3 regions of the Rhizobium sp. RAF36 genome follow, and region 3 is predicted to be linked to each of the others. Evidence: riboswitches for the same ligand, from Rfam matches in the RefSeq annotation. Region 3 holds a riboswitch; each other region holds the start of a gene.
The links. Region 3 has a riboswitch for thiamine pyrophosphate ahead of AB4Z25_RS16765 (ABC transporter permease). Riboswitches for the same ligand answer to the same signal wherever they lie in the genome.
Positions count from the first base shown of each region.

Region 1: linked by a shared signal. The riboswitch ahead of thiM (hydroxyethylthiazole kinase) and the one ahead of AB4Z25_RS16765 (ABC transporter permease) in region 3 are both predicted to bind thiamine pyrophosphate.
Region 2: linked by a shared signal. The riboswitch ahead of thiB (thiamine ABC transporter substrate binding subunit) and the one ahead of AB4Z25_RS16765 (ABC transporter permease) in region 3 are both predicted to bind thiamine pyrophosphate.

Region 1 is NZ_JBFREC010000004.1:553,285-563,921, reverse strand. Features, by position in the region: gene AB4Z25_RS17890 (carbohydrate ABC transporter permease) at 1-675, shown strand, start outside; gene AB4Z25_RS17885 (ROK family transcriptional regulator) at 715-1,953, shown strand; gene AB4Z25_RS17880 (sugar phosphate isomerase/epimerase family protein) at 1,988-2,842, shown strand; gene AB4Z25_RS17875 (ABC transporter ATP-binding protein) at 2,865-3,926, shown strand; TPP riboswitch at 3,968-4,064, shown strand; gene thiM (hydroxyethylthiazole kinase) at 4,117-4,920, shown strand; gene thiE (thiamine phosphate synthase) at 4,917-5,552, shown strand; gene thiD (bifunctional hydroxymethylpyrimidine kinase/phosphomethylpyrimidine kinase) at 5,549-6,361, shown strand; gene AB4Z25_RS17855 (YdeI/OmpD-associated family protein) at 6,365-6,973, opposite strand; gene AB4Z25_RS17850 (carbohydrate ABC transporter permease) at 7,040-7,888, opposite strand; gene AB4Z25_RS17845 (carbohydrate ABC transporter permease) at 7,881-8,819, opposite strand; gene AB4Z25_RS17840 (ABC transporter substrate-binding protein) at 8,892-10,199, opposite strand; gene AB4Z25_RS17835 (ROK family transcriptional regulator) at 10,405-10,637, shown strand, end outside.
Region 2 is NZ_JBFREC010000006.1:194,880-205,516, forward strand. Features, by position in the region: gene AB4Z25_RS21140 (M48 family metalloprotease) at 1-556, opposite strand, end outside; gene AB4Z25_RS21145 (ATP-binding cassette domain-containing protein) at 809-1,519, opposite strand; gene thiP (thiamine/thiamine pyrophosphate ABC transporter permease ThiP) at 1,506-3,143, opposite strand; gene thiB (thiamine ABC transporter substrate binding subunit) at 3,143-4,165, opposite strand; TPP riboswitch at 4,214-4,328, opposite strand; gene AB4Z25_RS21160 (MDR family MFS transporter) at 4,383-5,918, opposite strand; gene AB4Z25_RS21165 (MarR family winged helix-turn-helix transcriptional regulator) at 6,034-6,561, shown strand; gene AB4Z25_RS21170 (thiamine diphosphokinase) at 6,604-7,260, shown strand; gene AB4Z25_RS21175 (ABC-F family ATP-binding cassette domain-containing protein) at 7,264-9,087, shown strand; gene AB4Z25_RS21180 (hypothetical protein) at 9,188-9,811, shown strand; gene AB4Z25_RS21185 (ABC transporter ATP-binding protein/permease) at 9,816-10,637, opposite strand, start outside.
Region 3 is NZ_JBFREC010000004.1:322,606-333,242, forward strand. Features, by position in the region: gene AB4Z25_RS16720 (MocE family 2Fe-2S type ferredoxin) at 1-310, shown strand, start outside; gene AB4Z25_RS16725 (NAD(P)/FAD-dependent oxidoreductase) at 316-1,539, shown strand; gene AB4Z25_RS16730 (Gfo/Idh/MocA family oxidoreductase) at 1,578-2,576, shown strand; gene AB4Z25_RS16735 (sugar phosphate isomerase/epimerase family protein) at 2,577-3,410, opposite strand; gene AB4Z25_RS16740 (LacI family DNA-binding transcriptional regulator) at 3,429-4,439, opposite strand; gene AB4Z25_RS16745 (sterol desaturase family protein) at 4,585-5,619, shown strand; gene AB4Z25_RS16750 (sugar ABC transporter substrate-binding protein) at 5,790-6,719, shown strand; gene AB4Z25_RS16755 (hypothetical protein) at 6,794-7,039, opposite strand; gene AB4Z25_RS16760 (outer membrane protein) at 7,219-7,851, opposite strand; TPP riboswitch at 7,993-8,095, shown strand; gene AB4Z25_RS16765 (ABC transporter permease) at 8,207-8,947, shown strand; gene AB4Z25_RS16770 (ABC transporter substrate-binding protein) at 8,981-9,919, shown strand; gene minC (septum site-determining protein MinC) at 10,051-10,637, shown strand, end outside.

The DNA.
Region 1 (10,637 bases), 230 kb from region 3:
ATGGAAAACTTCGTCGCCGTTCTCAACAACAGCTACTTCCCCCTTTACCTGTGGAACGGCCTGAAGCTGGCCGCCCTCAGCGGCCTCGGGGTGTTGATCGTGGCGCTGCCCGCGGCCTATGCCTTCTCGCGCTTCCACTTTCGCGGCAAGGGCCTGTCGATGATGGGGCTTCTGCTCTTCCAGATGATCTCGCCGCTTGTGATCATGGTGCCGCTCTACCGCTACATGAACAAGCTCGGCCTGCTCGACACGCATTTTGCCGTCGTCATGGTCTATATCGCGCTCGGGGTGCCGCTGGCGACCTGGCTGTTGAAGAGCACAGTCGATAGCATCCCGCGCAGTCTTGACGAGGCGGCGATGATCGATGGATGCAATCGCTTCTCGGTGTTCTGGCGGATCGTCCTGCCGCTCTCGGCGCCGGGCATCGCTTCGGTCTTCATCATCACCGTCATTGCCGGATGGTCGCAGTTCCTCGTGCCTTTTCTGCTGCTGACCCAAAACAATCTGATGCCGATCGGCGTCGGTATCTTTAACTTCCGCGGCATGCAGACCGACTCGTCGATCCAGCTGCTTGCCGCCGCCTGCCTGATCTCCGTCGTACCGGCGATCGTGGCCTTCCTGTCGCTCCAGAGACTGATCCTCGGCGCGATGACCAGCGGCGCAGTCAAGGGATGAGGCCGGTCTGATGCCGATGGAAGATGAAGGATCGCGACCATGAACCAGACCGCGGGCGTCAAGCTCTCCCCCGATCTCAGCGGGGCCAATGTCGAAGATGCAGGCGAGCATAACCGCGCCGTCGTGCTGCGCTGCATCCACCGGCAGGCCCCGATTTCGCGGGCGGAGATTGCAAGACAGACCGGCTTCACCAAGCCGGCCATCGCCCGCATCGTCGACCGGCTGCTGGACGAGGGCCTGATCATCGAGGCTCGGCGCCGCCACGGTTTGCGCGGACAGCCCGCCATCGAGCTCGAGATCAATCCGGACGCGTTCTTCGCCATCGGCATCAATATCGACCGCGATCACCTGACCATCCTTGCCGTCGACGCGGTCGGCAATGTGCGTGCCCGCGTGCATCACGAAAAGCGCTACATTCTGCCTGCCGAATTCATGCAGCTGTCGGCCGACGCGATATCACATTTTCAGCGCAGCCGCCTGATCGACGACGCACATCTCGCCGGTATCGGGCTAGCCATGCCCGATTGGCTGGGCGAGATTTCGTTTCCAGGCAAGCCTTCCGATTATTCCGAATGGCTGGAATTCGACGTGCGCACCGCGATTGAAGGCCTGACGCAGCACCCCGTCTTCATCGAGAACGAAACCAATGCCGCGGCACTGGCCGAACTCGACTATGGGCTCGGCGCCGAAAGCCGCAGCTTCCTCTACATCGCCATAAATGCCTGCCCCGGCGGCGGACTGGTGCTGGATGGCAATGGCCACCGCGGCGCCATGGGCCTCAGCGGCGAAATCGGCTGGCTGCCGATTGCCGATGGCAAGGACGAGCGCGCGCAGAAGGTACGGCTGCTCGGCGAGATCTTTTCCCTGTTCTGCCTCTACGAATTTTTGGCCGAACACGGCATCAAGGTCAGCGTGCCGCAGGATCTGCTGACGCTCGATACGCGCGGCAAACGGCTGGTCTCGCAATGGCTGCGGGAGATGAGCGCGCATCTTGCCGTGGCGGTCCGGCATATCGGCATGATCATCGATCCCGACGCCATCCTGGTCGGCGGGCGGCTGCCGATCCGCATGATCGACGAACTGCTGCGCTATGTGCATGAACATCTCGATGCGGCCGACGCCGCCCTGCCGTCGCTTCACCGCGCCTCGCTCGGCGACGATGCTTCGGCGATCGGTGCTGCGGCCATGCCAATGGCGGCAGCACTGATGCTGGCATCGGCGGACGAGGTTCAACGCACCCGCTCACCCCTGAAATACATGGATCGCCTGAACAACTAGAACAGCCGCCGCGGCGGCGCATGGGAGGATTTTGATGAAGATCGGTTTCTATACGTCGACGTTCAACGACCGGCCGCTGGAAGAAGTGGTCGACTTCGCCGCTTCCGCCGGTTTCGATGCCATCGAGATCGATGTCGGCGGACATATCAAGACGCCCGACAAGGTCCGCTCTGCCGTGGCGCTGGCCCGCGAGCGCGGCCTCTTCGTCTCCTCCATCACCTATTTCGGCAACCAGCTCGACGCCGACAATGCCAAGCGCAAGGATCTGCGCTCGCGCACCTCGGAGTTCGCCCAAGCGATCGGCGAGGCTGGTGTGCCAATCTTGGTGATCTTCCCGGGACGAAACGATGAAGGCAGCGACGAGGCCAATTACGACGACTTCGCAGCCTATACCAACGGCCTGATCGCCGAGACGGCGACAAGCGGACTCATTTTTGCGATCGAAAACTGGCCGGGACCGAAGGACAATTTCGTCGGCACGACGCCGAAGGGCTACGAGGAGCTGTTCAAGCGCATTCCAGACCGCCGCTTCGGGCTGGAATTCGACCCCTCGCACTTCCTGCGCATCGGCGTAGATCCCTATCAGGCGCTCGAGGACGTCAAGGACCGCATTGCCATCCTCCATGCCAAGGACACCGCGATCGATCCCGCCGTACAGCAGGCCGTCGGCTATCACGGCAAGGGCTGGTGGCAATACAAGCTGCCCGGCCTCGGCCTGCTCGACTGGACGAAATTCCTGCGACAGGCCGTGAGCTACGGTTTCGACGGCACGATCTCGATCGAGCATGAGGATGCCGCCTACGGCTGGCCGGGCAAGGACCTGGAGGCCCGCAAGGAGGGCGAGCGCGTTGGGCTCAGCTATCTCAGAAACACCTTGAACAAGCTCTGATCGCAGCCTGGGGAGGACGATAATGGCTCATGTTTCAGTCAATAATGCACGCAAGGACTACGGCGCGTTCAAGGCCATCAAGGGCGTCTCCGTCGATATCCGCGACGGCGAATTCGTCGTCCTCGTCGGCCCGTCCGGTTGCGGGAAGTCGACGCTGCTCAGGATGATCGCCGGGCTCGAAGGCATCACCGGGGGTGAAATCCAGATCGGCAAGCACATCGTCAACGAGCTTGCACCAAAGGACCGGGACATCGCCATGGTGTTCCAGAACTATGCGCTCTATCCGCATATGACCGTCGCCAAAAACATGGGCTTCTCGCTGCGGCTGAAGCGCATGCCGCGCGAAGAGATCGACAAGCGTGTCGGCAATGCCGCCAAGATCCTCGGGCTGGAGAGCCTGCTGGAGCGCTACCCGAAACAGCTCTCCGGCGGCCAGCGCCAGCGCGTTGCCATGGGCCGGGCAATCGTCCGCGACCCCGCCGTCTTCCTCTTCGACGAGCCGCTCTCCAATCTCGACGCCAAGCTGCGCGTCCAGATGCGCTCGGAGATCAAGGAGCTGCACCAGCGGCTGCAGACGACGACGATCTACGTCACCCACGACCAGATCGAGGCCATGACCATGGCCGACAAGATCGTCGTCATGAAGGACGGCCGCATCGAGCAGTCCGGTTCTCCGCTCGATCTCTACGACCGGCCCAACAACCTGTTCGTCGCGGGCTTCATAGGCTCGCCCGCCATGAACTTCATCAAGGGCAGCATGACGGATGTGGGTTTCCGCACCGAAGACGGCATTATCCTCCCAAGCGACCGCCGTCCGGGCGATGCGGTAACCTACGGCATCCGCCCTGAACATCTCCGGCTCGACCCCGATGGCATCGAGATCACCACCGTCGTCGTCGAGCCGACGGGGTCGGAAACGCTCGTCATCGCCAGACTTGGCACGCAGACCATCAGCTGCGTCTTCCGCGAGCGGATCAGGGCGGTGCCCGGCGATGTCTTGAAGGTCGCGCCCATTCATGATGCCGTTCATCTCTTCGATGAAGGCGAGCAGCGTATCGTCAGCGGCGAGGCCCGGCTCAACTGATAGGGCGTGACAAGCCGCCGATAATTTGCGAAGACGGCTGTGTTGAGAGACAGGGGCGTTCGCCGAAAGGCGGGCTGAGAAGTACCCTTCGAACCTGAACCAGATAATGCTGGCGGAGGGAGTCGCTCGAGGCCCTCCGCAGCGATTGCCCGGCCTCCCGCGTCTTGCCCCGCTCCAAAAGGGACGCAAGATGACGACTTCGAGATCACCCAGACAATTGCTGACCGCGCTGCGCGCCGCGCCACCACTTGTTCACTGCATCACCAACTACGTCGCGATGAACATCGCTGCCAATGTCGTGCTGGCGGCGGGCGCCTCGCCTGCCATGGTGCATGCAGAGGAGGAAGCCGGTGAGTTCGCGGCGATATCAGGGGCGCTGACGATCAACATCGGCACACTGTCGCCTGCATGGGTCAATGGCATGAAGCAGGCGGCGAAGGCGGCTGCCCGCAACGGAAAGCCCTGGGTTCTCGATCCGGTCGCCCACTACGCCACTGGTTTTCGCCGCGAAACGACGGCCGTGCTCCTCGACCTCAACCCAACGATCATCCGCGGCAATGCTTCGGAGATCATCGCGCTTGCCGGCAGCGAAAGCCGTGGCCAGGGCGTCGACAGCCGCGACCCCGTCGAGCAGGCGGAAGGTGCCGCCCGCAGCATTGCCGCCCAGTATGGTGCTGTCGTTGCGGTCACCGGTCCGATCGATTTCGTCACCGATGGCGCGCGTGCTGTCAGAATTGCCGGCGGCTCGGCCCTGATGCCGCAGATCACCGCGCTCGGCTGCTCGCTGACCTGCCTGACCGGGGCCTTCGCCGCCGTTGCGCCCGAGGAGACTTTCGATGCGACAGTCGCAGCGCTGGCAATGTTTGCCGTCGCCGGCGAACAGGCGGCGCTGGAAGCGAAAGGCCCCGGCTCCTTCTCCTGGCGTTTCCTTGATGCGCTCGCGGCAATCGACGGTCCGGGCCTCGATCAGGCGGCAAGGATCAGCGTGGCGTGAAGACCTTCGACCTCTCCCTCTATCTCGTCCTCGATCCGGATCTCTGTGCCGGATACGGGCTTGTCGAGACAACCCGCGCGGCCGTTGCCGGCGGGGCGACCATCGTGCAACTGCGCGACAAGATGGCGGACACCCGGCAAATGATCGAAACCGGCCGGGCTTTGCAGCGTGTGCTCACGGGCAGCAACGCGCTACTCATCGTCAACGACGATGTCGAGGCGGCGATCGCGCTCAATGCCGACGGACTGCATATCGGCCAGGACGATCTCGCAGCGATTGAAGCCCGCAACAAGATCGGGCCAGACATGATCCTCGGCCTGTCGGTCGAGACGCTTGAGCTTGCGGCAGCCGTCGATCCCGCCATCGTCGATTATGCCGGAATCGGCCCGGTCTTTGCCACCGCGACGAAGCCTGACCATAAACAACCGATCGGCCTGACGGGACTGGCAGACCTCGTCCGCGCCTGCCCGGTTCGCTCCGTGGCGATCGGCGGGCTGAAGACCGAGCATGTCGGCCCGGTGCTTGCCACCGGCGCCGAGGGCCTTGCGATCGTCTCGGCGATCTGCGGCCAGCCCGATCCGCAGGCGGCGACCGCAGCCATCGCAGCCAGCATCAGAAAGGCATGCTCATGATCCGCAACGTCCTCTCAATCGCCGGGTCCGACCCCTCGGGCGGCGCCGGCATCCAGGCCGATCTCAAGGCCTTCTCTGCACGCGGAACCTACGGCATGGCCGTCCTGACGGCGCTGACGGCGCAGAACACGACCGGCGTTTCCGCCGTGCAGACGGTCTCTCCGGACTTTGTCGCCGAGCAGATCCGCATGGTTTTCGCCGATGTGCGCGTCGATGCGGTGAAGATCGGCATGATCGCCAATGCCGCGATTGCCGAGGCGGTCGCCGACGCCCTGAAGCCGCATCGCGGCATTCCCATCGTGCTCGATCCCGTCATGATCGCCAAGGGCGGCGCCACCCTCCTCGACATTGCTGCGATCGGCGCGCTGACCACGCGTCTCCTGCCGCTCGCGACAATGCTGACCCCGAACTTGCCGGAGGCTGCCGCGCTGCTGGGCGAGCAACATGCGGAAAACCGCGATGCGATGCAGGATCAGGCGCGCAAGCTACTGGTGCTGGGTGCCAAGATGGTGCTGCTCAAGGGCGGGCATCTCGGTGGCGCCGACAGCCCCGATGTCCTGGCAAGCGCTGACCACATCACCTGGTTCGAGGCGCCCCGAGTTGCGACGAAGAATACCCATGGCACAGGCTGCACGCTGTCGAGCGCACTTGCCGCAGAGCTCGCCAAAGGCAAGTCGCCCGAGGCGGCGGTCGGCATTGCCAAACGCTATCTTGCCGATGCGGTTGCCGCCGCCGGTGAACTGACCGTCGGTTCCGGCCATGGCCCGGTGCAGCACTTTCATGCGCTGTGGGACAAGGTCGAGTTCTGAGACTCAGCCCTTCGGCTTCCTGTTCTGCGGATAGATCGTTTCGCCTTTCGCCAGCATCTCGACGAAAGCGGCGATCTTCCGCTCCCGGCCCGCAGGCGTCTTCATATTGTGTATGCGGAACGCGAGCGCGAAGCGGTTCTGCTCGCTAAGGACAGCGAGCATCTCGCTTGCCTTCGGCTCGGCATCGATCGCCGCCTGCAGATCGTCGGGGATTTTCATGTTCTTGCCGCTGCCATAGGCACGGTCCCAGCGGCCATCGGCCTTGGCGGCCTCGACCTCGCGCAGACCATGACCAGTCATCCGGCCTTCGCTGATAAGGCGGGCGACATTGTCGACGTTGATCTGACTCCATGTGCCGTTCTTCGTACGCCGGGTGTAGCGTTGCAAATAGCTCTTCTCATCGAGGCTTTTGCGCACCGCATCGATCCAGCCCCAGCAGAGCACGGCATCGATCGCCTCGACGGGCGTGATCGATGGCAGGCCCGAGGCCACCTTGAAGATGCGGATCCAGACCTCGTTTTCTTGATCGTGATGCTTCGAAAGCCAGTCGTAGAATTCCCCGGCATTGCTGAATTCATGCACCTTGTCCGGATCGACGACGATCGGAGCCATTCGCTTTATCCCCCATGAAGCCTGCGCCCGGCCATGGTAGCGGCCACGGCGCAAACTTCAACTCGCTCAGGACTTGACCGCTCCGGCCGTCAGACCGGCGATGATGTGTTTCTGGGCCAGGAAGAAAACGATGATGGTCGGCATGATTGTCAGCGTGATGAAGGCCAACACCAGCTGCCATTCGGTGCCGAACTCGCCGCGATAGACCATGATGCCGAGCGGCCAGGGATATTTCGATTCCGAATTGAGCATGATCAGCGGCAGGATATAGCTGTTCCAGCTGCCGACGAAGGAGATGATGCTGACCGTAGCGATGATCGGCCGCGACAGCGGCAGCGAGATGTACCAGAAGAAGCGCAGATAGCCGCAGCCATCGACGAACGCGGCCTGGAACAATTCTTCCGGGAGGTTGCGAAAATAGTTCCTGAACAAGAGAATGCTCATACCAAGGCCAAAAGCCACCTGCGGCAGCGCCACGCCCCAATAGGTATCCAGCAGCCCGAGATCGCGGATGCGGATGAAGAGCGGCAGGATGGCGGTGGCGGCCGGGAACATCAGCCCGAGCAGGAAATAATTCAGCAGGAACGACGAGCCGAAGAAGCGCACATGCGCGAAGGTGAAGGCCGCCATCGACGAGACGATCAGCGTCAGCGACACTGTCAGCACCGCAATGACCAGCGAATTGAAGATCTGCAGCCAGTAGCGCTCGCCGAAAAGGATGTCAGTATAGTTCGACCACTGCCATGCGGCCGGCAGGCCGAACGGATTGACGCGCAAATCCCCCAGCGTCTTGAAGCCGCCAAGCGCCGTTGTCAGCAGCGGAATGAGCACGAGGGCGGCGATCAGCGTCAGCGAGACGTAGAGATAGACTTTCGTCCCCGTTTGCATGCGAATGGTGTCGGTCGTGTCAGTCATTGCGCATGAAAATCCTTTTGTAGCCAAAGGCGAGCGTCACGCAGATGATGAACAGCACGACGCCGACGGCGCTGCCGAGGCCGACCTGCATGCGCATGACGCCGTAGGTGTAGAGGAAGGTGACCATCGTCTGCGTCGAGTTCGATGGCCCACCGCCGGTCAGCGGCATGATCATGTCAAACAGCTGCAGGGAGCCGATGACGGCGAAGAAGATCGACAGGCGGAGCGTCGAGCCGAGCAATGGCAGCGTGATGTAGCGGAATTTCTGCCAGCCGGAAGCGCCGTCGATATCGGCGGCCTCGAGCACGTTCTTGTCCACGGATTGAAGGCCGGCGATGAACAGCATCATGTGGAAGCCGAAGTACTTCCAGACGACGACGCCGAGCACCGCATAGATCGCCACGTCCTTGTCGGCCAGCACATAGGGATTGGCAAAGCCGAAGAAGTTGGCTGTCGCGGCAAACAGGCCATAGTCGCCATCGTAGACGAAGCGCCAGATGAGACCGGCCGCGACATCCGCCAAGACGTAGGGCAGGAAGAAGATCAGCCTGTAGGTCACGACACCCGGTATGCGGTGCGCCAGCATGGTCGACAGCCAGATCGCCAGCGGCACCTGGATGGCGATGGAGATGATGATGATCAGTCCGTTGTTGATCAGCGCCTGGCTGAAGGCGGCATTGCGAAACAGCACCTGGAAGTTCTTGAAGGCGATGAATTCGGTTGGCGTGCCGTAGCCGTTCCACTTGTAGAAACTGTACCAGGCCGCCTCGCCCATCGGCATGATGACGAAGAGCGTGAAGAGGATCAGCGCTGGCGGCAGGAAGAGCAGCAGGATGGCCCAGCGGTCATGCGCGATCGAACTGCGGTTCTTTCGCGCGCTCTTGGAAAGGCCTTTCGCGCCGATGCCAGTTGAAACGGAAATGTCAGCCATGTGTCCTGCTTTCGCATGCGCCTGATCAGGTCCCGGCGCCTTGCGGGCGCCGGGAAGAGAATGCGGAGTGGATCACTGCTCCAGTTCGAACGCGTCCTGGATCTGCTGGGCGCCATCCTTCGAGCTCATCTGGCCCGAGACGATTTCGACCGAGACGTCATTGACGACGCGGCCGACGGCGGCGCCGAGATCCTGGTCGAAGAAGTTCTGGTGCCATGTGGATCCGGCGAGCTGCTTGGCGGATTCGGCGAGCAGCGGGTTGACGACGCCGTCATCGGCACCGACAGCGACCGGCAGCAGCATGGCGTTCTTCGCCATTTCCCGCTCGTTGTCCGCATTCGTCAGATAGGCTAGGAAATCGATCGCCTCCTTGGACGCCTTCTTGGTGACCACCCAGCCGTTCAGACCGCCGAGCGTATCAGTAGCTTTACCCGCGCCACCATCGACGGTCGGGAAGGCAAAGCGGCCGATATTCTCGGGCGCCAGGCCCTTGCCGTCGCCGGCATTCTTGCGCTGGTTGGCTTCAGTGTTTTCGAAGCCGAGGATCATCGCCGCCTTGCCGTCGCCGAAGACGCCGAGCGCCTGCGGCCAGGTCACGCCGAGATAGCCTGGCTGAAAGGGTTCGAGCTTGCCGAGTTCGGCGAGATCGTCACCGGCCTTGATGATCGCCGGATCGAGGAAGCCTTCGCCCTCGCCCTTTTTGGCAGCATCGAACACCTTCTGGCCGCCTTCGCGCATGACGAGATAGCTCCAGTAGAAGTGGATGGGCCACTTCTCGCCGCCACCACCGGCGATCGGCACGACGCCGCCGTCCTTCAGCTTCTTCACGGCATCGAGGAAATTGGCCCAGCTCTTGATGTCTTCAGCCTTCACGCCGGCCTTGGCAAACAGCTCCTTGTTGTAGAAGAAGCTGACGAGGCCGACCTTGTAAGGAATGGCCCAGACCTTGCCGTCGAAGGACATGCCGTTCACGGAAGCGGGCGTGAACTGATTGCGCAGCTTGCCGCCATCAGCATCGAGCGCGGCCGTGACCTCCTGCAGCGCGCCGGTTTCGGACTGCTGCTTCAGGACGCCGCCGCCCCAGCTGTAAAAGAAGTCGGGCACGTCGTCGGATTGCAGAAGCGTCGGCAGCTTGGCCTTGAAGGCCTCGTTTTCCAGGAACTGCATCTGGATATCGACATCGGGATGCTGCTCTTCGTATTTCTTGACGATCTCCTCCCATTTCGCCACGAATTTCGGATCAAGCTCCAGATGCAGCCATTTGACGACAGTCTTGGCCGAAGCCGCACCGGCGCCGAGTATCAGCGAAACCCCTGCAGCGGCTGCCAGAAATGCAATGCGCTTGCCGCGAAGGGCCAAGCCCTTGTGCATATACGTCATGATTTTTCCTCCCAGGGGCTCCATCCTCACAATTTTTCCCCTATGCGGATTAATTCAACGGAGCTTTCGCACAATGTCAACCCAACTGCCCAATTTTTTGCCGTTCCGGCTTGACAGAGGCCTGTTACTGCCTGTTATTTAATTCGCAACCCGTCGAAAATATTTGGGCCACGGCCCCATTCAAGCGATTGCCCGGCTAGATTTCATGAAGACCGCAGATCCCGAGTTGATGCGCGCGATCAATCGCTTGAACGTGCTGGATACGATCCGCCGCCACGGGCCGATCTCGCGTGTGGAGATCAGCGAACGCACCCAGCTGTCGACGACGACCGTTTCCGCGATCACCGCTTCGCTGCTTGACGACGGCCTCATCCTGCCGCGGCACGAAGGCGACATCCGCAACGAAGCGGCGCGCGGCAGACCGCGGGTGATGCTGGA
Region 2 (10,637 bases), on a different contig from region 3:
TGACTTCCGCCTCTTCGCGCTTCTGGCGCTCGATGCCGTGGTTCGCGGTCACGTGGCCCATCTCATGCGATAGGACGGCAGCGACTTCGGAAGCGTCGTTGGCGAGCGCCAGCAGGCCGCGGGTCACATAGAGGTAGCCGCCCGGAAGCGCGAAGGCATTGATCGCCGGCGAATTCAGGATGGTGATGCGGTAGGACTGGCTCGGATTTTCGGAAACCGCCGTCAGGGCGCCGGCAATGCGGGCGACAAGCCGCTCGGTCTTGGCATCCTTGTATTCGCCGCCATAGCTGGCGACGATGCGCGGATGCTCCCGGGCACCCATCGCGGCGCGCGGGTCGTTCTTCTGGACCTCATCGACGATCTGCGGATTTGACGAGGGGGAAACCGTCGGCTGGTAGGACTGTTCGATGATTGACTGACAGCCGTTGAGAGCCATGGCAGCTGCCGTCAAAAGCAGCGCATGCCGTCCCCGTTGACGCAAAGCGGATAGCACGTTCCTGGAAGGCGCGGGTCTCGTCCACGTCGTCATGCTGTCCAGTCTGGCTCTCCGAATCATCTTGCTTTTCGGCCGGCTCGCCAAATGTTCGATCCGGCCACTTCCAACGGGGTTCAACAGGCGTCCATCCCGCTTCTCGCATTGCACAACGGGGGAACAGACGTCATTGCTGTAGCTGATTTCCGCATCGGTTGCATAGCGAGACTCTGCGTAATTATGGCGCCGTTGTAATTTAGCAAGCTTAGCGTGGTTAAGGAGTTCTTTCGCTCCGATGAAATTGTGGCGAAAGTGCCATCGCGGCGTGGATATTCGTCAGCCCTGCAGAAATTGCCGCAATGCGGGCGTGCTCTGATCAGCCAGATATTCGCTCAACGGCGCGGCGAGCGCAATCGCGCCATGGTCGATGAAAACGCCATATTGTGCAATGCGGCGAACCTCATCGGGGTCATGTGAAACGATGATGACGGTCGCTCCGGTCTCGCGCTGCATTGCCGTCAGAAGCTCCGCCATTCCGTTGCGCAGGCTGGGGTCGAGGGCGGCAAAGGGTTCGTCGAGAAGCAGGATCGGCCGCTTGCGGACGAGGGCGCGGGCAAAGGCGGCGCGCTGCCGTTCGCCGCCGGAAAGCGTTGCCGGAAGCCTTTTTTCGAAGCCAGTCAGGCCGACCTGAGCCAGCGCGGCCGAGATGCGGCTGCGGTCCGCCGGTGTGAGCTTCAGGGCCGGATTGATGCCCAGCCCGACATTGGTGAAGATATCGAGATGAGCGAAGAGATTGTTGTCCTGAAAGATAAGCGAGACGGGCCGCTCGGCCGGGTGACTGCCGGTAACATCATGTCCGGCGAGCAGAACGCGGCCGCTCTCCGGCGTCTCGAAACCCGCCAGCAGATTGAGGAAGGTCGATTTGCCGGCGCCCGATGGGCCTGTCACGGCAATGATCTGGCCGCGGGGCAGCGTGCAATCGAAATGGAAGGCGTGGCTGCCGAGCGTCAGGCGAACGTTCTGCATGGTGATATCAGCGGCCGTCATCGGCACCATGTCCTCGCACCTGGCCGGATGTTCCGGCGATCGTCAGCAATAGGCAAATGACGCCGAGGATCAGCGCAAGGCCATCGGCATCGTTGGTTCTGTAGCTTCCCATGCGGCTGTAGACCAGCCATGGAAGCGTGACAAAGCTATCGGATCCGAACATGGCGACAGCGCCGAGATCGCCGAGCGACAGCGCCATGGCGAAAGACAGGGCGGTCAGCAACGGCTTGCGCAGCCCCGGCCAGTCGATGAGCCGCAGCCGCGCCTGGCCGGTTATGCCGAGGCTTGCCGATAGGCGCGCGGTGCGCCGCTGATGGACGAGATAAGCCGGTTCGAGCACGCGCATGACGAAGGGCAGGGCCATCAGCATATTGATCAGGACCACAAGGACAGGCGCAAAAACAGAGGCGTCGCCGAATGGCCTGAGCGCCATGAACCAGCCGGTCGCAAGAACTACGGGAGGCGCCAGCAGCACCATTGACGAGGCTCCGCCTATCGCGGCGTAGAGGGCGCGGCTGCCGCGCTTGGAGCGCTTGTCTGCGCTGATGGTCTGGCGGGCGCGGATCAGGGCTGCTGACACGACAAGGGCCAATGTGGCGGCGGAAAGGGATATGCCGCAGCTCATCGCTGCGGCCTGCCAGAAGACCGGCTCGCCGACCAGCTTCGGGAGGTCGGCTCTCAGGCCGGCTACCAACACGGAGAGCAATGGCGAGATTAGAAAAGCCGTGGCGAGAGCGAGGAGCAGGCCATCTGACAGTTTTGCCATTGGCATTCTGCCATCGAAACGCATGGAGTGGCGTCCGGCGGTCAGCCCTTCGTCACGGCTGGCGGGGAGAAACGACATGGCGCCGAGGATGAGGCCGGTCAGGGCAATCTGCAGCAAGGACAGAGCTACCGCTCGGCCCGGGTCGAAATCAAAACGTAGCGACTGGTAGATCGCCACCTCGATCGTCGTTGCCGCCGGTCCGCCGCCAAGCGTCAGCACCAGCGTGAAGCTGGTGGCGCAGAGCATGAAGATCAGCCCTGAAATGCCAGGGATCAGGCCGCGGATCGCCGGCCATTCGATGAAGCGGAAGACGGCGCGCGGGCGCATGCCGAGATTGCTTGCCATCAGCCAGTATTCGGACGGCAGCCTCTCCAGGCCGGCGAGCATCAGCCGGCAGGCGAGCGGCAGGTTGAAGAAGACGTGGGCGAGCAAGATGCCGGTCAGTCCGTAGATGCTAACGGGTTCGGACAGGCCGAGCTTGAGCAACGCGGTATTGAGCAGGCCCTGCCGTCCCCAAATGCCAATGAGCCCGAGCGCGCCGATCAGAACGGGCAATCCCATCGGCACGGCCATCAGCCGGATGATCCAGATGCGGCCGGGAAAGTTCGGCTGGCGGGCAAGCGCCCGCGCGACGGGGAGCGCCAGGAGAACTGAGAGCAGCGTGGAGATAACCGCTTGCAGCAGCGTGAAGCGCAGGACGCGGAGAATGTAGGGATCCGAGATGATGCCGGCGAAGGTAGAACCTCCGCCGGAAGCAGCAAGCGAGATGGCGGCGATGCCGATGAAAAGCAGGATGGCGGCGAGACCGACCGCCCCGCCCGCCAGCGCATTTCGCCGTTCCGCCGCCGTCTGCAACATCAGTTGATGCTCATGGCCGTCAGCCACTCATCGATCCAGGCCTTGCGGTTTTTGGCGACATCATCCGGGCTCATCAGGAAGGTCTTGGACGGATTGACCAGCTTGCCGAAGGCATCCGGCAGCGGCGTCGATGTGACCGCAACAGGCATCATCCAGTTGTTGGTCGGAATGGTGTCCTGGAAGCCCGGTGTGACCATGAATTTCAGGAAGTCACGAGCGAGATCCTTGTCGGGAGCGTTTTTCAGCAGGCCGGCGACTTCGATCTGGATGTAGTGACCTTCGGAGAAGGCTGCGGCCTGGTAGCGGTCGGTGTTCTCGGCGACCATGTGATAGGCTGGTGAGGTCGTGTAGGACAATACCATCGGCGCCTCGCCCTTGGTGAACAGGCCATAGGCTTCAGACCAGCCGGGCGTCACCGTCAGGATGCGGTTCTTGAGCTTGGCCCAGGCTTCCGGCGCCTTGTCGCCATAGACGGACTTGACCCAGAGCACCAGGCCGAGGCCGGGAGTAGATGTGCGCGGATCCTCGATGACGAGTTTCTGCGAGGGGTCGCCGTCGACCAGTTCCTGCAGGCTCTTCGGCGGGTTCTGGATCGTCTGTGTGTCGTAGATGATGGCGAAGTGGCCGTAGTCATAGGGGACGAAGACATCGTCCTTGAACTCGCCGGGTACCTTGAGGGCGCTGGTATCGACGCCGCTTACGTCGAACAGGCCGGTGTCCTTGGCTTCGGTGATCAGGTTGGTATCGATGCCGAGAACGACGTCGGCCTTGGTCGAGGCGCCTTCGAGCTTCAGGCGGGAGAGAAGCGCCACGCCATCGGCGACGCTGACGAAATTGACTGTGCAGGCGCAGGTCTTTTCGAAGGCTTCCTTGACCTTGGGGCCGGGTCCCCATTCCGAGGTGAAGCTCTCGTAGGTGTAAACCGTCAGCGTCTTGTCGGCGGCCTGCGCCGGCGACAGAGTGACGGTTGCGGCAAGGAAAGCCGTGACGAATGATGCGATCAATGGTTTGCGGCCGGGCATGGCGCGCCTCCTCCTAAAAAGTTTTGTCATGGGGAAAAGGGCGGTGCCTGGTGTCACGCGTCTAATCCCTCCGCCGGTGTTAGCCGGATCAGGTTCCGCGGGTTGGCTTGAAAGCCTCTCAGCCAGATATCCTTGCGGATACAGGGCACCCCGTTAGAGCGTTGGCAGATGTATAGCGATGCAGGCCTTATGACAAGGGCGCAGCGCGCCCTTGCTTTTACTCGGCGGCTTCGGCCGCCGCGGCCGTGTTCTTGGTCTCGCCGTGGCGCGGCAACTGGACAGGCTTCAGCGAAAGCGCTGCAATCAATCCAATCAGAGCAAAGGCGCAGGAGGTCATGAAAAGCGGCGTGAAAGCGCTGGCATAGGCGTCGGCCACTGCCTGGCGGCTGGCTTCGGGGAGGGCTGCCATCATCTTCGGCGTCAGCTGCTCGATATCGGAAACGCCGGGGATAGAGATGCCGACCTTCGTCAGCTGTGAGCCGATAATGGCGCCGTAGATGGAGATGGCGATCGAGGCGCCGCCCATGCGCGACAGCGTGACGGAACCGGTGGCGGCGCCGACATCACGCGCCGGAGCGGCGTTCTGGACGCCGATCACAGGCACCTGTTGCGACAAGCCGATGCCGATGCCGTGCAGCATCATCAGCAACCCGATAATCGGCAGCGGCGTACCGGCATGGACCTGAGACAGCAGCGCGAAAGCGACGGCGCTGCAGGAGAGGCTGGCGATGGCGAAGGGCTTGTAGCGGCCGGTGCGCGAAATCATGCGCCCGGCAAAGAGCGAACCGCAGACCAGCCCGCCGGTCAGCATGACGAAGAGCAGGCCGGCATGCGAGGGCGACAGGCCCGTGGTCGTCTGCAGGAACAGCGCGAAGTAATTGGCCATGCCGATTGCGATGCCGCCGCCGGTGATCGACATGATCAGGAGAAGCGGGAAGGTCGGGTTGCGGAACAGCGACAGCGGGACGATCGGTTCGGCGGCGCGGCGCTCGACGAAGACCCAGGCGATGGCGCAAAGCGCGCCGATACCGATGATCCCCAGACTCTGCGGCGCCAGGATCGAGCCGAACAGCTCGCTGCCATCGGCCATCAGCACGATGCTCGTTGTCGTCATCGCCAGCAGCAGGGCGCCGGCATAATCGATCTTCGGGCGGCGGTGCGGCTTGCGATAGGGCAGCATCAGCGCGAGGCCGATCAAGACAATGAAACCGATCGGCACGTTGACGAGGAAGATCGAGCGCCAGCCGAAGAGATCGCTCATCATGCCGCCGAGAACGGGGCCGATGGCGCTCGATGCCATCAGCACGAGGCTGGAATAGCTCTGGTAGCGGGCGCGTTCGCGCGGCTCGAAGAGATCGGCATTGACGGCGAAGATCGATACCATGATGCCGCCGCCGCCGAGGCCCTGCAAAACGCGAGCGGCGATCAGCGTGTTCATCGAGACGGCGAGACCGCAAACGGCGGAGCCGACGGTGAAGATCGCGATCGCGGTCATCATCACGTATTTGCGGCCAAAGAGGTCACCGAGCTTGCCATAGACGGGCATGACTGCGCTCAGCGACAGCAGATAGGCGGAGCCGATCCAGCCGAAGCGTTCGAGGTGGCCGAATTCGCCGACGATGGTCGGCAGCGCCGTCGAGACGATCTGATTGTCCAGCGTTGCCATGAACATCGCGGTCATCAGAAACAGGAAGAGAATAAGCCTGCGGCGGGGATCCGTCACGAGCGGCTGGGAGGCAAGCTGCATATCCATGAAGACAGTTCCAATCTTGATCGCCAATTTATGTGACAAAAGCATATAAATGTCAATGACACCAGAATGACGCAGGCATATTTCCTTCGCGCAAGCCTTCTGTTATGCTCGGCGCATGAACGAGAAACCCGCCCGCATTCACGAGCTTGATCCGCTGTCACTGGAGAACGAAAGCGTTTCCAGCATCGGCCAGAGCATGACCCGGATGAAGCTGATGACAGGGCGCCGGCTGATCGGGCGTCTGGCAATCCAGAGCGTCGCGCCGGATCTCGAGCTCTCGCATCTCGATGTTCTTGACGCCGTGCGCCGTGCGCAGCCGGCCGATGAAGTGACGGTCGGGATGATTGCAGAAATGCTGCGGATCGATCCGTCTCGCGCCAGCCGCGTGGTGGCCGACATGGTCAGCCGCAACATTCTTCGCCGCGAAGCATCGCAAGCTGATGCGCGGCGCATCGTCGTGGTGATGACGCCGATCGGCCAGCGGCTGCTGTCGGAAATCCGGGCGCAGAAGCTGTCGTTGATCACAGAAATCCTCGACGGCTGGAGCGACACGGACGTCGATGCCTTCGCAGCACTCTATGAGCGCTTTATCGACGGTTATGAAAAAGCCTTCGAACGGCGCGATAAGGGCACGCCCGGTTAAGCCCCGCCCCTTTCCCTCGACCCCTGCTTTGCGCTATGGGCAATGCCCATGACCCAGACGACCTTCACGATCCTGCTCGGCGGCGAGCTGACGCCGACAGAGCGGCTGCGAAATGCGATTGCCGGCAGCCGCTTCATCGCGGCCGATGGCGGCATGCGGCATGCGGCAGAGCTCGGCGTCGTGCCGGAGCTCTGGGTGGGTGATTTCGATTCCACCGCACCGGATCTCGAAGGTGCGTTTCCGAGCGTGCCGAAGCAGCCCTATCCCGCGGCCAAAGCTTCGACGGATGGCGAGATCGCTGTTTCCGAAGCGATAGCCCGCGGCGCCAAACGGCTGATCCTTGCCGGTGCGCTGGCGGGTGAGCGGTCCGACCATGCGCTTCAGCACCTTCTCTATGCCGTCAGCCTCGCCGAACACGGTATCGACCTGTTGCTCACTTCGGGGCTGGAGGAAGCGGTTCCGCTTCTTTCAGGTTCCATCGAGCTCGACCTGCCGAAGAACAGCCTGTTCTCGGTTCCCGGTTTCAGCGAATTGCGTGGTCTCTTCATCGAAAACGCGCGCTATCCGCTCTCGGATTTCCATTTGCCGTTCGGCTCGTCGCGTACCATTTCCAATGTGGCAGAAGGCAAGGTTCGGTTCACGCTCGGCAGTGGCCGCGCGATCGTCCTTGCCCGCCCCTATGACCTTTCCGGAGTCTGATCCTTGGCGCCTCCCATTCTCAAACTGGACGACATCTTTCTGAGCTTCGGCGGCGCGCCGTTGCTGGCGGGCGCAAGCCTGCAGGTCGAGCCGGGCGACAAGATCTGCCTCGTCGGCCGCAACGGTTCCGGCAAGTCGACGCTGCTGAAGATCGCTGCCGGCATTGCCGAGGCGCAGTCCGGCGAGGTGTTCCGGCATCCCTCCTCGACGGTCCGATATCTTGAGCAAGCTCCTGATTTCGGAAGTTTTGCAACGGTGCAGGCCTATGCCGAGGCCGGGCTTGGGCCGGGCGACGATCCCTATCGCGTCACCTATCTTCTGTCGCATCTCGGCCTCACCGGCGAGGAAGACCCGAAGAACCTTTCTGGCGGCGAAGCCCGCCGCGCAGCACTTGCCCGCGTCATGGCGCCGGAGCCGGATATCCTGCTGCTCGACGAGCCGACCAACCATCTCGACCTGCCGACCATCGAATGGCTGGAAGGCGAACTTCAGAAGACGCGCAGCGCCCTCGTTCTGATCTCGCACGACCGCCGTTTCCTTGAAAAAGTATCGACGGCGACGGTCTGGCTGGACCGCGGCACGTCCCGGCGCCTCGATAAGGGCTTTGGGCATTTCGAGGCCTGGCGCGATCAGGTTCTGGAAGCTGAAGAGCTGGAGCAGCACAAGCTCGGCAAGTCGATCGAGCGTGAGGAGCACTGGCTGCGCTATGGGGTAACCGCGCGGCGCAAGCGCAACATGCGCCGCCTCGGCGAACTGCAGACCATGCGCTCGCAATATCGCGGCCACAAAGGTCCGCAGGGCACCGTTCAGGCGAGCGTTTCGGATGCGCAGGAATCCGGAAAGCTCGTCATCGAGGCGGACAAGATCACCAAGACATACGGCGAGCGGCCGATCGTGACGCCGTTCTCCATTCGCGTGCATCGCGGCGACTGCATCGGTCTTGTCGGGCCGAACGGCGCGGGCAAGACGACGCTGCTGAAGATGCTGACTGGCCAGCTGGTGCCCGACAGCGGCACCGTGAAGCTCGGCACCAATCTCGAAATCGCAACGCTCGACCAGAAGCGCGAGGAACTCAACCTCGATGATACGCTGGCCAATTACCTGACCGATGGCCGCGGCGAGAACCTGCTCGTCAACGGCGAGCAGCGCCATGTGACCGGCTACATGAAGGAATTCCTGTTCCAGCCTGAGCAGGCGCGCACGCCGATCAAGAACCTCTCCGGCGGTGAGCGCGCGCGGCTGATGCTGGCGCGGATCCTGTCGCGGCCGACCAACCTTTTGATCCTCGACGAGCCGACCAACGACCTCGATATCGAAACGCTCGACCTGCTGCAGGAAATCGTTGCCGGCTTTCCGGGCACGGTTATTCTCGTCAGCCACGACCGTGACTTCCTCGACCGTACCGTGACCTCGACGATTGCGCCCGCCGTTCCGGATGCGCCCGATGGCCGCTGGATCGAATATGCCGGCGGCTATTCCGACATGATGGCGCAGCGGAAAGGCGCGCTGGATGAGCGGCGGAGGGCAGATAAGGCTGCCGAAAAGGTAAAGGCGGAAGCTTCGCCTTCTGCCGAGGCGCCGAAGGGTAAGGGTAAGCTTTCGTTCAAGCAGAAGTTCGCACTCGAGAACCTGCCGAAAGAAATGGCCAAGGCTGAGGCCGAGATCGCCAAGCGCGAAGAGAAGATGGCCGACCCGAACCTCTTCACCAAGGATCCGGCGACCTTCAACAAGCTTGCCGCCGAGATGGAAAAGCTGCGCGACAGCGTGACGAAGATGGAAGAAGAATGGCTTGAGCTGGAAATGCTGAGGGAGGAGATCGAAGGCTGAGTCTCACGTTTCCTTGATTCGCCGGTGTCCCGGTGCGGCTCTAGAGTCCGCTCCGGCAGCCGGGGATATGCCTGCTATCGTGGCGACAAGGAATAGTCATATGTCTCGCAAGCTTTCTTCCGCATTTCTGACGGCGCTCGCCGCCGCAGTCATCAGCTTTTCAACCGTTCAGTCCAGCCAGGCCGACGATACGCAGCGTGTCCGCATTCGCGGCATCGTCGAGAGCCTCAACGGCGATGTGCTGACCATCAAGACCCGCGATGGAACCGACCAGTCGATCGCCATGCAATCGGGCTTCCGGGTTGGCGGCATCCAGCGGGCGGCCGTCGATGACATCAAACCGGGCGATTTCGTCGGCGTCGGCTCGATGCCGAAGGGCAGCGGGCCGAATGACGCGCTGCAGGTGATGATCTTCCCGGCATCGATGAAGGGTACCGGCGAGGGTAACCGCCCCTGGGATGCCAAGCCGAATACCGAGATGACCAACGCGACCGTCAGCACCGCCGTCAAGGCGATCAACGGCAAGACGATCACGCTCACCTACCAGGGCAAGGAAAAGACCATTGCCATCCCTGATGGCACACAGGTCGTCACCATCGCTTCGGCGACTAAGGACGATCTGAAGCCAGGCGCGGCGGTGATCGTCAACGCCGAAAAGGCTGCCGACGGCAGCGTCTCCTCGAAACAGGTCTCGGTCGGTCTCAGCGGCGTTCAGCCGATGTAATTCGCTAGATAACCGGTGCCGCTGCGGGGCGGCCGGTGCCGGTTTTCGGCGGTGGCGGCGGTTCTTCTGTCTTGGAGGCGATCGCTTCCAGATGGAGAACCTTCGGCTTCAGGATCTCCATATAGATCTCCGAGCGGCCGATATAGATCATCGATGTTTCCGGCAGCGCCGTCAGCAGTTTGGTGAGCGTCGCCTGCCATTCCGGCTCCAGGCCTTCAAGCACTTCGTCGAACACCACCCAGCGCGGCCGCACGAGCAGAAGCCGGGCAAAGCCGATGGCCTTCTGCTCGTCTGAATCTAGAACCTTGTCCCAGCGCGCCCGCGTGTCGAGGCGGCTGATCAACTGACGCAGCCCGGCTTTCTCCAGAGCGGCCTCGATATCCTCGTTCTTGTAGGAACCGGCCGGTTCGGGGAAGGAGAGCGCCTCGCGCAGCGTACCGCCGGGGATATAGGCGACCTGGGGGACGAACAGGATGTCGTCTGAGGGCGGCAGGCCCATCGTGCCGCTGCCGCAGGGCCAGAGGCCGGCCATCGCCTGGAAGAGAAGCTTCCGATTGACGTTGTGATCGCCGTTGATCATCACCTTCTCGCCGGCCTTCAGCGTCACATCGGGCTCGTGCAGGCGGAAGCCGCCGCACTGATCGACTTCTTCGCCGAGCTTGGCGGCGATGGTGACGTTCTTCATCACAAGCCTGTCGGCAGCCGTATCCTCGTAGGCGATGACATTCTTCGGATTGAGCGGCTCATCCATATGCTCAAGCGCATGGCGGAAATCGGTCACGCGGTTCAGCGTCGCGCGCCATTCGGCGATCGGGCCGAAATTGGC
Region 3 (10,637 bases):
CAACTGGGTGAAGGCCTGCGAGATCGATGATGTCGAGAACGAGGACGTGATCAGTTTTGATCACGGCGGAAAGACTTTCGCCGTCTACCGCAGCCCGGATGACAGCTTCTACGCGACGGATGGGATGTGTACCCACGAGAAGGTTCATCTCGCCGATGGTCTGGTCATGGACCACATCGTCGAATGTCCGAAACACAACGGACGCTTCGACTATCGCACCGGCGAGGCGAGGGGCGCACCCGTCTGCGTCAACCTCCGTACCTATCCGGTCAAGGTCGAAGACGGCGCTGTGTTTCTCGGACTGGAGTGACGCCGATGCAGCATTTCGTCATCATCGGCGGTGGCCAGTGCGGCGCGCGCGCCGCCTTCGCACTACGCGATCAGGGCTTCGATGGATCGATCACGCTTGTCGGCGACGAGCGGCATCTGCCCTACGAGCGGCCGCCGCTTTCCAAGCAGCATATGCTGGCGCCTAATGGCGCCGAGCCGCCGTTTATCGCAGGACAGCAGCAATATGAGGAACGCGGTATTGTTGTGATCGCCGGTGATGCCGCCACCGCGATCGATCGCGAGCGCCGCGGCGTCGAATTGGCAAGCGGCCGGCGAATCCCCTACGACAGGCTGCTGATCGCAACCGGTGCGGCCCCGCGGCGCCTGCCCGCGGCCGAGGGGCTCGACCATGTCTTCTATCTGCGAACCCATGACGATGCGGCGGGCCTTGCCGCGCGGCTGGCAGCGGGCGGCCATCTCGCGATCATCGGCGCGGGCTTTATCGGCCTGGAATTGGCGGCAGCTGCCCGCCAGCGCGGGCTTGAGGTCACCGTCATCGAGGCATTGCCGCGCATTCTGATGCGGGGCGTGCCGGAGGAGATCGCCGCAAAGGTCCAGGCGCTTCATCAAGGCAACGGCGTGCGGATCGTCTGCGGCGCCGGTATCGAGCGGCTATCCGGTGACAGCGATGGTGTCGTCCTGGCCCTCAGCACCGGTGAAATCCTGAAAGCCGGTACGCTGGTGGTGGGCATCGGCGCTCAACCTCGCGCCGAACTGGCTGTGAAGGCCGGTCTCACCGTCGAGAACGGCATTGCCGTCGATGCGAGCCTGCAAACCTCGGATCCGGCAATTTTTGCGGCCGGGGATTGCTGTTCCTTTCCGTATGAGGCCAGGCGAATCCGGCTGGAGGCCTGGCGAAATGCGCAGGATCAGGGCGCGCACGCGGCCGCCGGCATGCTGGGCGCCGTTAGCCCTTACGAGGCCGTCCCGTGGTTCTGGTCGGATCAATATGATTGCACGCTGCAGATCGCCGGTCTCGCCGACGGCGCGGTCACGAGCGTGCGCCGGGAAATCGAGCCCGGGACATTCATTCTCTTCCACCTCGGCGAAGACGGGCGCCTGCTTGCCGCCAGTGCCTTTGGACCAGGCAATCGCATCGCCAAGGATATCCGCCTCGCCGAAATGCTGATCGCCAAGCGGGCAAAACCAGATGCCGCAGCCCTTTTGCAGGTGTCGGTGAACTTGAAATCACTGTTGCCGCGCGCTTAGCTTGAATTCCCGAAAGCGGAATCCCGAAAGGAACGTCAATGGCAGAGGTCAAGATCGGTATCATCGGCACCGGCGTGATGGGGAGCGACCATGCGGCGATCCTTGCTGAAGGTGTCGCCAATGCGCGGCTCACCGCTGTTCAGGATCTCAGCCGGGAGCGCGCGATCGCCGTTGGCGAGGCCTCGGGTGCCCGTGTCTTTGCCGGCGCGGATGAGCTGATCGCTGACCCGGATATCGACGCCGTCATGGTCTGTTCGCCCGATGAAACGCATGCTGCGCTGGCGCTGAAGGCGATTGCCGCCGGTAAGCCGGTCCTGGTGGAAAAGCCACTTGCGGCCGGCATCGAGGATGCCGAGGCGATCATCAGTGCCGAAACCAATGCCGGGCGCCGTCTGGTGCAGGTCGGTTTCATGCGCCGCTTCGATCCCGGCTTTCGCGAGATGAAGCATACGCTGCAATCGGGCGAACTCGGCCATGCGCTGTTTCTCCACTGTATCCACCGCAACGCAGTGGCGCCCGATTATCTGACCTCGGATCTGGTGATTGCCAATTCGGCAGGCCACGAATTCGATATTGCCCGCTTTCTGCTCGACGAAGAGATCGCCTCGGCCTTCGTCACCAGTCCGCCGCCGACGCGGAATGCGCCGAACCGCCAGCCGCAATTCATCCTGTTGCGGACGGCATCGGGCGTCGTGATCGATATCGAGGTCTTCACCGACGCCCAATACGGATATGACGTGCGCGCCGAGCTTGTCTGCGAGGACGGAACGGTATCGCTGGATCCGTCGCCGCATACGATGCTTCGCGCAAAGGGCCATGACGGTTTCCGGACCCCGCCCGATTGGCGGCCGAGGTTCCGGCAGGCCTACCGGGCACAGCTGGAAGCCTGGACGTCCGGGATACTCACCGGGCAGCCAACCGGCGCCAGCGCCTGGGATGGCTTCATGGCGATGCAGGTCACCAAGGCCTGTCTTCAGGCCTGGAGGTCGGGCGAGCGGGTGGCGGTCCCGCAACACGAAAAGCCCGATTCTTACTGATCATGCGGCAGTCCGGGCCCAGAGCGCCCGGATCTCGTCCTTCAGAAGCAGCGCCTCCTGCCAGCGGTCGGTGCTGTCTTCGCCGTCGCGGCCGGTGATGGCATAGGGTTTCGGGCCGAGCTCGCAGGTAAAGGCGAGGGCGTCGCTGGCGCCTGCCCGCTGCCGCCAGCTGCGGAAACCGTAGTCCCACCAGCCCATGAACAGATCGACCCACGGCCTGTGATGCGGGAAGGAGATCTCGATCTGCACCTGCTCGCGCGAGGCGACGCGGCCATGAAAGGCCCAGGAGCTGTCGAGAACCCGCTGCATCAGCTCGTGGTTCTCATCGGAGACCGGCCAGGCGAACTCGCGACCGACGAGAAAATGCGAGAGATCGCCGAGCAGTTTCAGATCCGGAAGCCGGTCCATCAGGTCGAGGGTGAAGAACAGGTCGGTGGTCATCCGGTCGCGATGCGTCTCGATAAAGACCGGAATGCCGGCCTCCTCGGAAAGCCGATGCCAGCCCTCGAGCAGCGGCAGGCAGTCCTCGATCCGGCGCAGCCGTACGTCGGGCTGCAGGCAGAGATGGGCGACGCCAAATTCTGCGGCATTTTCCAGCGCCGGTTTCAGCTCGTCGATCGTCTTCGGAAAGCATTGCCCCTCCGCCTTCAAGCCGCGCTCCTTCAGCAAAGCGGCAAGTGGCCGGACATAGGCGCGGTCGTACCAATGCGCGCTCACGCCGTCAAAACCGGCCTCGGATATCAGGCCGATATTCTCCTCGAGCGAGCGCTCCGGCGTGAGTGCGCTTCGAAGCTCCATGGCCCACAGGGATTGGAAGACGGTGAGGGATTGCATTGCTGGCCTCGTCGTTGGTTAGAGGTTCTGGGCACTGACCGTCATGAAGCGCACCGGATCGGTGATGACCTCGGTGCGGATGATGTCGAGCTTGCGCAGGATGAGATCGACGGAGCGCCGCGCCTGCACCTCCGGCGCCTGGTCGAGACAGATATCCAGCAGGCCGGTTTCCAGATAGCGCTTCTTCTTCTCGGTCAGCTCGTGCCCGACCCAGAAGATATCACGCTGCCTGGCACATTGCTGCAGGACGATGGCAACACCTTCGTCGCCGCCGCCGGCCGAATAGACGCCGATGATTTCAGGATCGCGGCGGAGCGCCTCGCCGAGCAGTTCGGCGCATTGCAGATCATCGTCGCGTCCCATCATCACCAGCGATACCGCGTGGCCATTGGCGCCCTTCTCGGTGAGGTAATCGGAAAAGCCCTGGATGCGCTGGCGGTGGTTTGAATAGGCGCCGCTGTGACAGATCGCAGCGAAATGGCCGCGCCGGGCGGCAAGCATGCCGGACATGTAATAGGCTGCACTGCGTCCGGCCGCATAGTTGTCGATACCCAGATAGGGAACCTCCGGGTCGTCGCAGCGGGTAACGACCTGGGCGACCTCGACGCCGGCGGCGCGCACCCGCCGCAGGCTCTCGATAACTCTCGGGTGATCCTGCGCGCAGATGATCAGCCCGGAGCGGCGAAAGCTCGGATTGGCGATGTGATGCGCCATGCCGATCGGATCGCTTTCTTTGATGAAGGTGCGATGCAGGATGACGGCGCGGTCAAGCGAGGCGGCAATACGCTCGAAGGCCTGGTTCAACCGGGCGAAGAAGCTGGTTTCCGGACGCACCAGAATGACCTCGATGCGGATGGCGCCGCGATGCGTTTCCGTCGAGCGTTCGCCGTAGCCGAGTTTCTTGGCGGCGCGGATCACCTTTTCTGCCGTCTTCTCGGTGACGCCGCCGCGGCCGTTGATGACGCGCTCGACGGTGGCGATGCCAAGCCGGGCCTCTGTGGCGACATCCTGCAGTGTCGTCTTTTTCATCAAAACCTCCCCAAAACTCCGCTCGACAGTCAAGCATTGCAGCGCCTCTGGCGAAATCGCTCAGTTGATCAAAACACATCAAGACAGCGATGGGAAACGGCACTGTAGCTGCGGTAATTTTCCGGCACGAGTTGGAGGATATCAGATGGACGACACACTTTTCGGGAAGCGCAACAAACGCGGCGACTGGGCGCCTTCCAAGCTTATTCAATATCCGCCGGTGTTCATCTGGCCGGTCCAGCCGCTGCGTTTCCTGAAATGGGTGTTCGGCTATCCGGGCTACCTGATGCCGTGGAACGTGCTCTATGCGGCGATCGGCACGCTGCTTTGGCTCTACGCGACGCCGTCGCTCGAGACCGCAAAGACCTTCTCGATCAGCTGGATTGCCTATCTGCTGGTGCGCAACGCCGCAATCGTCTTCGTCTTCTTCGGCGCGTTCCACCTGCGCCTCTATATGCAGAAGAAGCAGGGAACGAGCTTCAAGTTCAACGCCAAATGGCCCTCCGTCGGCAATGATGCCTTTCTGTTCGGTAATCAGACGGTCGATAACGTCATCTGGACCTTCGCCAGCGCTGTGCCGCTCTGGACGGCTTTCGAGGTGCTCACGCTGTGGGCCTTCGCCAATGGCATCATTCCCTATGTCTCATTCGCCGAGCATCCGGTCTATTGCGCCGTGGTCATGCTCTTGATCCCTACATTCCGCGACCTGCATTTCTATCTGGTCCACCGGCTGATCCACTGGCCGCCGCTCTATCATGCCGTCCACAAGCTGCATCATAACAACGTCAATCCCGGCCCCTGGTCAGGTCTTGCCATGCACCCGATCGAGCACCTGCTGTATTTCTCCGGTGTGCTCATCCATTGGATCGTTCCGTCGAATCCGGTTCATGCGATCTTCCATTTGGCGCATGCCGGTCTTGCACCGGCACCCGGCCATGCCGGCTTCGACAAGATCGTCGTCGGCGAGGAAAGCGCCATCGATACGCACAGCTACGACCATTACCTTCACCACAAATATTTCGAGTGCAACTACGCCGATGGCGTGATCCCGCTCGACAAGTGGTTCGGCACATTCCACGACGGCTCATCCGAAGCGCAGGAGCGCATGGACAAGCGGTTCATGGAGCAGGCCAGGCGCCGCGCAGAAAAGAAGGCGCGCCGCGAACAGCAGGCTGGCTGATCCTCCCAGGTGAACGACCCGCAGGCCCGGCTTCTCCGCCGGGCCTTTTGCTATCCGGTTCCCCTGCAAATGAGGGATTTTCATCAATTTTTCCGCGGACCGCGCGATCTTCCCCGGCTAACGTTTTCGTGCGGCCGGCTGGCGCCGCCTTATCTCTGGGAGGAGAGAACATGCTGAAATTGCTGACCACCAGCGCGGTTGCCCTGGTGCTTGCTGCGCAGGCGCACGCGGCCGATCGTATCGGTGTTTCGATGGGGACGCTCACCAACAATTTTCAGACGCTGATTGTCAACGGCATGCAGGATTACGCCAAGTCCGTCGGTGTCGAGCTGCAGATAGAGGATGCGACGACGGACGTCAACAAGCAGCTCGACCAGGTCAAGAATTTCGCGGCCGGTGGCGTCTCGGCCATCATTGTCGATCCCGTCGATTCCGATGGCACGCCGGCTCTCAGCAAGGTCGCCGAGGATGCTGGCATCCCGCTGATCTATGTCAACGTTCAGCCGACCGATCTTTCGACGCTCGGCAAGCAGCAGGCCTTCGTCGGTTCCAACGAGGCCGAATCCGGCACGCTGCAGACCAAGGAAGTCTGTCGTATCTTGGGCGGCAAGGGCAATGTCGTCATCATGATCGGCGACCTGACGAGTCAGGCCGCACGTCAGCGCACTCAGGACGTCCATGACGTCATCGCGACGCCCGAATGCAGCGGCCTGAAGGTCGCTCAGGAGCAGGTCGGCAACTGGAGCCGCGTTAACGGCGCCGATCTGGTCTCCAACTGGCTGACATCGGGCTTGGAGTTCGATGCCGTTCTTGCCAACAACGACGAGATGGCGCTCGGCGCCATCGCCGCATTGAAGAATGGCGGCGCATCCACGGACAAGATCATCGTCGCCGGTATCGACGCCACGCCGGAGGCCCTTCAGGCGATGAAGGCGGGCGATCTGAAGGTCACGGTCTTCCAGGATGCCAAGGGTCAGGGCAAGGGTTCGATCGATGCGGCGCTCAAGGCGATCAAGGGCGAAAAGATCGACCGCGAGGTCTGGATCCCGTTCCAGCTGGTGACGGAGAAGAACATGGCGGACTTCGAACATCTGAACTGAGGCGCGGCTCGCCTCACGGGCCGCGTCATGAAGGCCACGCAGCGCTAACCCGCTCGTGGCCTTTTCACGCGCTCTCAGGTGGCAGGAAGCGGTTCGCTGATGACGACGAAATTGGCGCAGGAATGCTCGACATTGGCAATGCGGATGCGCAACTCGCGCCGCGATGTCAGCAGGAAGAGAAATACTTTCTTGGCGCGCTGTGCCCGCCGCAGGATCTCCTCGCCGCCAAACAGCAGGCCATCACGCTCGCCGAGTTCGAAGGCCACGTGCTCGCTGTAATTCTCGTCCGTAATGGTGATTGTCCCGAGACCCGACAGCATTGTGAGCATTCCTCATCATGAGGAATGACTTTTGTCGAAGTCCTAATTTAGTGCAACACAGCGTTCCGGTTTTCCACGGCGATGTTGGGACAGGCAAGCGTGATTTTCAGCCATGATCTATCCACGCGCCACGCCGGTTAAGGCGTGCGCGCCCACGCTCGCACATTGATCCCGTTCACTCAGAACTTGACGCCGACGCCGATCATGATCGTGTTCTGGTTCAGATCGAAATCACCGCCCGCCGCACCGCCGAAGTTGCCGCTGCCGTAGTCGGTATAGCGATACTCGCCGCGGGCAAAGATGTTCTGGGTGAAGGCGTAGTCGATACCTGCGCCGATCGTCCAGCCGTTCAGCGTGTCGGAAACATCTGAAGCCCCGGTCGGATGACCTTCTGCCCGTGCGATCGCCCAGCCGGCGGTTCCGTAGAGCAGGGCGTTGTCGAAGGCATAGCCGACGCGGGCGCGGACCGAGCCCTGCCATGTCGTCTCGACGGAGCCAAAGGCCGTGTCCTCTTCGTTCCAGTTATGGAGGACATCGCCTTCGACGCCGATCACCCAGTTATTGTCGAACTGGTAGTTGTAGCCGGCAAAGCCGCCCAAGATTCCGCCGTTGGCGTCGACATTGGATGCACCGTCAGGATCGAAGGTCGTCCAGCTATAGCCACCCTCGGCACCGATATACGGGCCAGACCAGGTGAAAACCGGCGTTATCGCCTCCGGTTCGACCGGCGCAGGCGGTGGTGTCAGGTCCGCGGCCTGGGCTGATATTCCCGCCAGCGAAGCAGCAAGAACGGTGAGAATAGCGAATTTCATATTCGGTCTCCCTAAATTGCATGACTGTTAGATAGGTAGCCCCGGGCCAAAAGTCTCTAGCCCTTTCGATCACAAATGCCTGCGCGCCGCGCAGGCGGCGGATCCACCATTGACAGTCCTTTGAAAACGCGACAGTTTCCCGCCCATTCCGAGGGGAGCATCTGACGATGCTGAGATGGCGCTGAGCTGGACCCTTGAACCTGATCCGGGTCATGCCGGCGTAGGAACGGAACAAGATGCCGCCGGTATCTCCCTTCGTCTTCGCTTTGCCTGGATCTCCATTGCCGTCTGGAGGTCGCTTCGCCATGTCTGTTCTGCTGCGCTCACGTCCTTCAGTTCTCGCCAAAGCCTGACGATGCGCCTTCTCAACGCTCTCTATGGTGCAGTCTTGCTGCTTGCGATCTGGCAGGCGGTCATCTGGCTGTTTGCGCCGGCGCATTTCATCCTGCCTTCGCCGCTGTCGGTTGCTTCGGTCTTTGTGCGGCAGCCGCTGTTCCTGCTGGAGCAGAGCCTGACGACGGCGCTCGAAATCGTGCTGGGATCCCTCTGCGGAGCGATCTCCGGTGCGGCGGCGGCCTTCGTGCTTGCGGTTGTTCCGGCCGCCGGTGCGCTGGTGTGGCCGCTGGTGCTGATCCTGCAGGCCTTCCCGGTCTTTGTGCTGGCGCCGATCTTGGTCATCTGGCTCGGCTTCGGCATGGCCTCCAAGGTCGCCATGGCAACGATCATCATCTTCTTTCCTGTCGCTTCGGCTTTTGCCGACGGGCTGCGCCGGACCGAGCGCGATATCCTCGATGCCGTGTCGCTGACGAATGCCAGCCACTGGCAGACGCTGGTGCGCATCCGGATGCCGCTTGCCGTTCCGGCCCTCGTTTCAGGTCTGAGGATCGCCGCCCCGCTGGCGCCGCTCGGCGCCGTGATCGGCGAATGGGTCGGCGCCTCGGCGGGCCTCGGCTTCGTCATGGTCCAGGCCAATGCGCGCATGCAGACCGACATGGTCTTTGCCGCCATGGCGGTGCTGGCAGCGATGACGCTGATCTGCCGGGTGGTGGTCGACAGGCTCACCTCCGGCTTGACGCCGTGGGCAACGACTCGCTGAACGATTTTCAAACTGCACATTCATGGAGCAAACATGCTGCGTCTGATATCCGCCACCTTCCTCGCCCTTGCGGCGCTCGCTTCGCCGTCGCTTGCCAACGACAAGCTGACGGTGATGCTGGAATGGTTCGTCAACCCCGACCACGCACCGCTGGTCATCGCCGGGCAGAAGGGCCTGTTTGCCGCGCAAGGGCTCGATGTCGAGCTCATCCCGCCGGCCGATCCCTCGGCGGTGCCGCGGCTGATTTCCGCCAAGCAGGCTGATATCGGCATCCACTACCAGCCCAACCTCTACCTCGACCACGAAGCCGGATTGCCGCTGGTGCGCGTCGGCACGCTGGTCGAGACGCCGCTCAACACCGTCACCGTGCTTGCCGACGGGCCGATCAAGAGCCTTGCCGATTTGAAGGGCAAGAAGGTCGGCTTTTCCGTCACCGGCTTTGAAGACGCGATGCTGAAGCGGATGCTGGAAAATGCCGGTCTCACGAAAGAAGATGTCGAGCTGGTCAACGTCAATTTCGCCCTGTCGCCATCGCTGATCGCCGGCAAGGTCGATGCCAATGTCGGCGGCTTCCGCAATTTCGAGCTGACGCAGATGAAGCTTGAAGGCCATGAGGGCAAGGCATTCTTCCCGGAAGAAAATGGCGTGCCGCCTTATGACGAGCTGATCTTCGTCACCCATCGCGATTCGATCGCCGATCCGCGGCTGCCACGTTTCCTCGCGGCCGTCGAACAGGCCTCGATCTTCATCACCAATCACCCCGAGGACGCCTGGAAGCTGTTCGTCAAGGCCTATCCTGCTCTCGACGACGAACTGAACCGCACGGCCTTCTTCGATACGCTGCCGCGCTTCGCCAAGCGTCCCGCAGCGCTCGATACCGGCCGCTACCAGCGGTTCGGTGCCTTCATGCAGGAGATGGGTCTGGTGAAGACCGCACCTGCTGTTGCGGACCTCGCCGTCGAGGTAAAATAGGCCTGTGGCGGCCCTGCCACGGCGCCGTGCAAATACCCCCGGCCGTTAACTGAACGTTGCGGCCGGGGCCTCGCGTTAACTATTTGTTAACCACGAAGCAGCTACACCGAAGCAATCAAAAATTAACCAAGATTGCTAATGTGTTAACCGACGCGCGCTCCATCCGTATCAAAGGCCGTTCGTTCCTGGCGGTCGTTTTGACGCCCGATCTGCCCTTCGATGAATGGCTGGTCCGGCTCGACGATCTGGCCAAGCGTTCGGCAGGCTTTTTCCTGGGAAGGCCGGTTGTCCTCGATGTCGCCGACCTCCAGGCGAACCGGGCTCAGCTGAAGTCGATGATCGCTTCGCTTGGCGAACGCGGCGTCCGGATCATGGGCATCGAAGGCGCGCGGCCATCGCAGCTCGACGCCACCATGCCGCCGGGCATGAGCGGCGGTCGCCCGGCACCCGATGTCGATGTCGCCGACGTGCCGCAGGCAAAGGAGCCGACGCCGAAGGGCGAGGCGCAGGTGCAGGCCACCGCGCCCGTTCAGGTAACGCGCGCCACGTTGTCATCGATGGTTCTGCACGAGCCGGTGCGTTCGGGCCAGTCGATCATCTTCCCGGAAGGCGACGTGACGATCATCGGATCGGTCGCTTCGGGCGCCGAGATTATCGCCGGCGGCTCGATCCATATCTACGGCGCGCTTCGCGGCCGGGCGCTGGCAGGTTCGGTCGG